Regions from separate parts of the Spirillospora sp. NPDC000708 genome, predicted to be linked through region 3. Evidence: riboswitches for the same ligand, from Rfam matches in the RefSeq annotation. Region 3 holds a riboswitch; each other region holds the start of a gene.

What was found. Region 3 has a riboswitch for S-adenosylmethionine ahead of ABT299_RS42170 (aminotransferase class V-fold PLP-dependent enzyme). Riboswitches for the same ligand answer to the same signal wherever they lie in the genome.
Region 1: linked by a shared signal. The riboswitch ahead of ABT299_RS31500 (GNAT family N-acetyltransferase) and the one ahead of ABT299_RS42170 (aminotransferase class V-fold PLP-dependent enzyme) in region 3 are both predicted to bind S-adenosylmethionine.
Region 2: linked by a shared signal. The riboswitch ahead of thrC (threonine synthase) and the one ahead of ABT299_RS42170 (aminotransferase class V-fold PLP-dependent enzyme) in region 3 are both predicted to bind S-adenosylmethionine.

The regions. Positions count from the first base shown of each region.
Region 1 covers NZ_JBEPCJ010000053.1:11,774-13,964, reverse strand. Annotated here, with positions in the region: gene ABT299_RS31505 (GNAT family N-acetyltransferase) at 1-171, opposite strand, end outside; gene ABT299_RS31500 (GNAT family N-acetyltransferase) at 168-785, opposite strand; SAM riboswitch class I at 793-882, opposite strand; gene ABT299_RS31495 (DUF397 domain-containing protein) at 1,181-1,543, shown strand; gene ABT299_RS31490 (helix-turn-helix domain-containing protein) at 1,577-2,191, opposite strand, start outside.
Region 2 covers NZ_JBEPCJ010000079.1:4,894-7,084, forward strand. Annotated here, with positions in the region: gene thrC (threonine synthase) at 1-1,104, opposite strand, end outside; SAM riboswitch class I at 1,121-1,262, opposite strand; gene ABT299_RS39155 (cation diffusion facilitator family transporter) at 1,473-2,191, opposite strand, start outside.
Region 3 covers NZ_JBEPCJ010000092.1:22,785-24,975, forward strand. Annotated here, with positions in the region: gene ABT299_RS42170 (aminotransferase class V-fold PLP-dependent enzyme) at 40-1,338, opposite strand; SAM riboswitch class IV at 1,383-1,499, opposite strand; gene ABT299_RS42175 (DUF8711 family protein) at 1,550-1,930, shown strand; gene ABT299_RS42180 (transglycosylase domain-containing protein) at 1,991-2,191, opposite strand, start outside.

The DNA.
Region 1 (2,191 bases), on a different contig from region 3:
GACGTACGCCTCCATGCCGGCCGCGGAGGGCACCGGAGTGAACCCGTACGACGACCTGTTCTCCTCGGCGGCCTCCGCGAGCTCGGACACATGCCGCATCGACAGCGGCTTCAGCCGTACCACCGTCCCGTCCAGCACCGGCACGCGCGCGGGAAAGCCGCTCGCCGTCACCTCGCGACGGTCCCCGCCAGCCGGTTCGTCATGGCCGTCTTCACCGACGGCCACTCCGACTCGACCACCGAGAACATCGCCGAGTCGCGCAGCGTGCCCTCCTCGCCCGGCGCCCACGACGGCGACCAGCTCCGCAGGACGCCCTCGAAGTGCACGCCGAGCCGCTCGATCGCCCGCCGCGACCGCTCGTTCCGCGCATCCGTCTTGAGATCGACGCGCGCCACGCCCAGCGTCTCGAAGGCGTAGGTGAACAGCAGCTTCTTCGCCTCGACGTTGATGCCGGTGCCCTGCGCGGACGCCGCCAGCCACGTCCAGCCGACCTCGATCGCGCACAGCCGGTCCGTGCCGGGCCACGTCCGCGGATCCCAGAGGCCGGTGTGCCCGACCGCCTTCCCGTCCGCGAGCCTGACCTGCGCGAACGGCGTCAGCCCGGGCCGCGCGAGCTGCCCGGCGACATAGGACTCCATGTCCGCCGCCCCGGGCACGAGCGTGAACCCGTACGACGACCGGTTCTCCTCGGCGGCCTCCGCCAGCTGCGGCACATGCTCCAACGACAGCGGCTCCAGCCGGACGAGCGTCCCGGCCAGCACAGGAACATCAAGGCGTACGCCCATGAGCTTCTCCTCATCGCTCCTGGCATTGGCACCTTGCCGCGAAGGCAGGTTGCCGGACCGTCCCAGGGCCAGGTCCCTCAGGTCCTCTAGATGATCACAACGCCCAGATCCTGCCCCGCACCACCACCACCCGTCAACACGCTTCCGGGCGCCTCGCCTCCCCGCCCCCACCGACGGACATCCCGTCACCGGTACACCGATGCGTTCTCGATTGAGATTCTCACCTCAAGGTCTAACCGTCGACATAAAAGTGTCCCGGTGGTCATTGCACGGGAGGCGCTACGCGCTACTATCCCGTCGTCTCCTCCGGTTCGCCGCCCTCAACTCGACGCCCACACCATTGGTCTTGGTTTATTGCCAACTGTCCGATTTTACAGTAGTTAGACAGCTGATCAATGTCCGAAATGCTGGAGCAAACTCCCGCGAAACCGGCGTCCAGGTCGCTAACCTCTAGCCGACCGCGGACCCCCGCGTCATGGTCGCGACGAAGGGACCAGGACATGCCCGCATCGACGGATGAGAACAACGGAAGTGCCGGCGGGCCCGCGTCAGGCGCACCCGATCCGGCTTGGCGCAAGGGCTCACATTGCCCGGGAACCACGGAGTGCACGGGAGAGACGAACTGCGTCGAGGTGAGCCGGCTTTCTTCTGAGCTGATCGGGCTGCGGGACTCCGCACGGCCGGAGGTGGTCCTGCCCCTCTCTCGCCAGCGGTTCTCAGCGCTGCTCCAAAAGATCATCGACCGTACCGGCCATTGACCGCCGTGGACGTCCCGGGGCAGGTCGGCAGGGTCAGCGAGGCCCCCACTCCTCGGCCGCCCGCGCTATCCGGCGCCGGGACTCCTCCGCGGAGAGCGAGACCGACCTGAGCGCGTCCCAGCACAATCGGTACGTGTGCGTGGCCCCGTCGTCCTGAAGTACCGCCATGGTCACCAGATTGTCCAAGTAGACGACATCCGGAAAGACGACATCGTAGGCGGGGGCGAACTCGAGAAGCGTGAAGGTGTCCGAGAAAATCGGTTCCCGGTCGACATCCAGCGGCAGCACGTGGACGTGCACGTTCGACAACTCGGCAAGGTCGAGAAGATCGATCATCTGCCTTTGCATGATGTCGCGGCCACCGATGTCGCGCAACAGCACGGACTCATCTATAACGGCAGAGAGGGTCAGCGGATTCTCGCGGCGCAATATCTCCTGCCGTCGCATACGCAGATCCAGCCGGCGTTCGACCTGCCGCGGCGTGGAAACAGCGATGATCCGGCCGCTGTCCAATATCCGGTGGGCGTACTCTCTGTTCTGCAGGAGGCCAGGAATGGCGTACGTCCCGAAGGTCAGGGCAGTATGCGCCTCGTCCTCCAGCGCGACATAGGTACCGAACTCACCGGACAGGACGTCCCGGTACTCGGC
Region 2 (2,191 bases), on a different contig from region 3:
GCCGGCGTCGACGAGCTTGCGCAGGCAGCCGACGGTGACGCCGCCGGCGGTCTCGCCGAAGATGCCCTCGGTGCGGGCGAGCAGCCGGATGCCCTCGACGACCTGCTCGTCGGTGACGTCCTCGACGGCGCCGCCGGTGCGGCGCGCCACGTCCAGCACGTAGGGACCGTCGGCCGGGTTGCCGATGGCCAGCGACTTGGCGATGGTGTCGGGCTTGACCGGGCGGACGACGTCGTGGCCCGCCTTGAACGCGGCGGACACCGGGTCGCAGCCGGCGGCCTGGGCGCCGAACACGCGGTACGGCTTGTCCTCGACCAGGCCCAGCTTGATCAGCTCCTGGAACGCCTTGTCGATCTTGGTGAGCTGGGAGCCGGACGCGACCGGCACCACGATCTGGTCGGGCAGCCGCCAGCCGAGCTGCTCGGCGATCTCGTAGCCGAGCGTCTTGGAGCCCTCGGCGTAGTACGGGCGGACGTTGACGTTGACGAACGCCCAGTCGTCCTGCTCACCGGCGATCTCGGACGCGAGCCGGTTCACGTCGTCGTAGTTGCCGTCGACGGTGACGAACGTCCCGCCGTACACGGCCGTCGTGATGATCTTCTGGGACTCGAGGTTCGACGGGACGAACACGGCGCTGCGGATCCCGGCGCGGGCCGCGGCGGCGGCGACCGCGTTGGCGAGGTTGCCGGTGGACGGGCACGCCAGCACCTTGAAGCCGAGCTCGCGGGCGGCGGCGAGCGCCACCGCGACGACGCGGTCCTTGAAGGAGTGGGTCGGGTTGCCGCTGTCGTCCTTCACCCACAGGCGCTGCAGGCCGATGCTCTCGGCGAGGTTGTCGGCGCGGACGAGCCGGGTCAGGCCGGGCTCGGTGTTCGGGGTGTCGGCGACGGTCGACGGGACGGGCAGCAGCCCGCGGTAGCGCCAGATGTTGCGCGGACCGGACTCGATGTCGGCCCGGGTGATCCCGCCGAAGTCGTAGGCGATCTCCAGCGGGCCGAAACACTCCTCGCACGCGTAGAAGGGGCCGAGATCGCGCTTCGAGCCGCATTCGCGGCAGACGAGGGCGGTAGCGGGTCCGAGGTCAGTGGCAGGCGTAAGTGCCATGAGGGCGAGGCCTTTCTCCCCATCTTCCCTGCGCCACCTTGGTCGCAGGCCGGAGTTGGCACCATCTCCCGGCCGGCCTCGCAGGATCGCGAGTGCGCCTCAGCCGGGTGGTTGCCGGGGCTTCACAGGGCCGGTCCCTCCACCCCTCTGGATGAGCGGTATTCAGTTGTCAGGGGGGCTGAGCTGGAAGACCGGCCCGTCGGCCACTGCGCTTCCTGCACCCCTCTGGATGAGCGGTATTCAGTTATCGAAGTCAAGCGCTAGTAGAGAACGAGCGCTTTGAGCTCGTATGCGAACTTTACATGACGTGACCGGAGGGCGGACAGGTGGGTCCGCCCAGTGAGACGTTACCCCGGGGGTGGTCTTGATCACGCGGGCTCGTCGGCGACGGGCCGGGCGGGCGCGCGCTGGGTGGGGTCGAGGAAGACGTGCCGGACGATCGGGACGCGCTCCTTCAGCCGGCGGTCGATCTCGCCGGCGACGTCCTCGGCCTGGTCGGCGCTGATGGCGTCGGAGAAGTTGACCCGGGCGGCGACGAGCAGCTCGTCCGGGCCGAAGTGCATGGTGAGCAGCTCGTCGACGCCGGTGACGCCGGGCGCCGCGGCGATCTCGGCGCGGATCTCGCGCTGCGCGGCCGGGTCGGCGGCCTGGCCGATGATCAGGCCCATGCTGTCGCGGCCGAGCACGAACGCGACGGCGACGAGCAGCAGGCCGATCAGGACGGACGCGAGGCCGTCCCAGAACTCCGAGCCGGTGAGCTGCCGCAGGACGAGCCCGGCGGCGGCGAACGCGAGGCCGATCATGGCGGCGGTGTCCTCGAACAGCGCGGCCTTGAAGGTGACGTCGGGCGACCGGCGGACGTGGTCGACGATGTCGCGGCCGTTCTCGCGGGTCTCGCGGCGCGCCTGCGTGAACGCGCGGACCCAGGACGTCCCCTCCAGCACCGCGCCGAGGGCGAGGACGCCGTAGGCGAGCCACACGTCGCCTTCGGAGCCGCCGTGGCCGCTCATCGTGAGGACGCCCTCGAAGATGGAGAAGCCGCCGCCGGCGACGAAGATGCCGAACGCGGCGAGCAGCGACCAGAAGT
Region 3 (2,191 bases):
AAGGCCATAAACGTCTGTGCTCGCCGGCGAGTCCGCAGGTCAGCGCGGTGCCAGTCGCGCCAGCGCGGTGCACAGCCGGTCGATGTGCTCCTCGGTGGTCCCGATCCCGATGCTCGCGCGGACGGCCGCCCCCTCGCCGCCGCAGCCGGCGGAGTCGTCCCCGCCCAGCAGGTGCCGGACGAGCGGGTGCGCGCAGAACTTGCCGTCCCGCACGCCGATGCCGTGCTCACCGGACAGCGTAAGCGCCACGTCGCGCGCGTTCCAGCCGGTCACGGTGAAAGACACGATTCCCACGCGCGGCGACCGGTCGCCCCACAGGGTGAGCTCGCGGACGTGGGGGAGCGCGGCGAGCCCGGCGCGCAGCCGGGCGAGGAGCCGCTCCTCGCGGGCGGCGAGCGCGTCCCAGCCGGCGGCGGTGAGGGCCTCGCAGGCGGCGGCGAGCGCGATGACGCCGAGGACGTTGGGGGTGCCGGCCTCGTGCCGCTGCTCCGCCGCCGGCGCCCACCGGACCGCGCCGGCGACGGACGCGCTGGCGCCGCCGCCCTTGAGGTACGGGTCGGCGGCGCGCAGCCAGTCGGCGCGCCCGGCGAGCACGCCCGCGCCGAACGGCGCGTACAGCTTGTGGCCGGAGAACGCGACGTAGTCCAGGCCGAGCGCGGTCATGTCGAGCGGGCGGTGCGGGACGAGCTGCGCGGCGTCCACCGCGATGCGGGCGCCGTGCCGGCGGGCGACCTGCGCCAGCTCGCGGACCGGCCACAGCTCGCCGGTGACGTTGGACGCGGCGGTGACGACGAGCAGCCGCGCGCCGACCGGGGTCGCGGCGAGCGCGCGGTCGGCGGCGCCGATCGCCTCGGCGGGCGTGGCGGGGACGGGGAGCCGCACGGGCCGCTTCCACGGGAGCAGCGACGCGTGGTGCTCGGAGTCGAACACGACGACGCTCGTCCCGGACGGGACGGCGTGCGCGAGCAGGTTCATCGCGTCGGTGGTGTTGCGGGTGAACACGATGGCGGCGCGGCGCCACGCGCCGAGGAACTCGCGGACGGTCTCGCGCGCGCTCTCGTACGCCTCCGTCGTGACCTGCGAGGCGTAGCCGGCGCCGCGGTGCACGCTGCTGTAGTAGGGCAGCGCACGGGTGACGGCCTCGTGCACCGCCTCCAGACAAGGCGCGCTGGCGGCGTAGTCGAGGTTGGCGTAGGGGACGTGGCGGCCGTCGTTCAGCGGGACGGGCGCGTCCGCGCCGACGACGCGCGGGAAGGCGCGAACTTCCCGTGCGGTGCCCGGCGTCTCAGCAGGCGTGAGCGGGGCGAGGGACGGTGCGGAGGCGAGCGTGGCGGGCATGCCGGTTCCTTCCGGGGTCAGGGACCCCGGGGCCGTGCCTGCGGGATCCGCGCTTGCCGGAACGCGGTGCCGCGTCCGGCCAGGTCCTCACCCGGGGCACCCCATCGCGGACGAAGGGTTGCCGGCCAGCGAGCCGGGGCTTGGCGCTGGCGCTCATGACCTAGTGCGGAAGTATATGCGGAGCCTGTGGCAGATCAAGGGGGAGGGTGCGATGCGGTACCGGGTGGTTCGGGCGCTTGCCGGGGGCGTGGTGATGCTCGGCGTGTCCGGCCTGCTGGGCGCGTGCGGGGCGCTGGGGGGCAACTCCGGCCAGGTCTGCAGCGACACCAAGAAGGCGTTCCAGCAGTACATCACCCAGGTCAGGAGCGTGCCGGCGGCGGAGCCCGCGCAGTGGGGCCAGGCGACGCAGCGGCTCGCGACCCGCCTCGACGCGCTGGCGAAGGAGGCCGACGACGGGGCGCTGAAGAAGGCGCTGCGGGCCGAGTCGCAGCGGCTGCGCGCGGCGGCCACGACCGTCGGCACCGGGGACGCCTCGCAGCTCAGCGCCGTGATGAACGACACACCGGCCCGTATCGGAAAGGCGTGCGCCTAGCGGCACGGGGTGGGGCGGACGCGCAGGGGCCCGGCGGTGCGACCGCCGGGCCCCTCGCGCTCAGTTGAACATCTGGCCGCCGGTGCCGTCGCCGGTACCGCCGCCGCCGTCGTTCCCTCCACCGCCGTCGGTGCCGCCGCCGCCGTTGCCTCCGCCGTCGGTGCCTCCACCGCCGTTCCCGCCGTCACCGCCGCCGGGCAGCGTCGGGATGATGGTCGGCAGGTCCGTCGGCGGCTTCGGCTGGCGCGGCCCGCCCGTCCC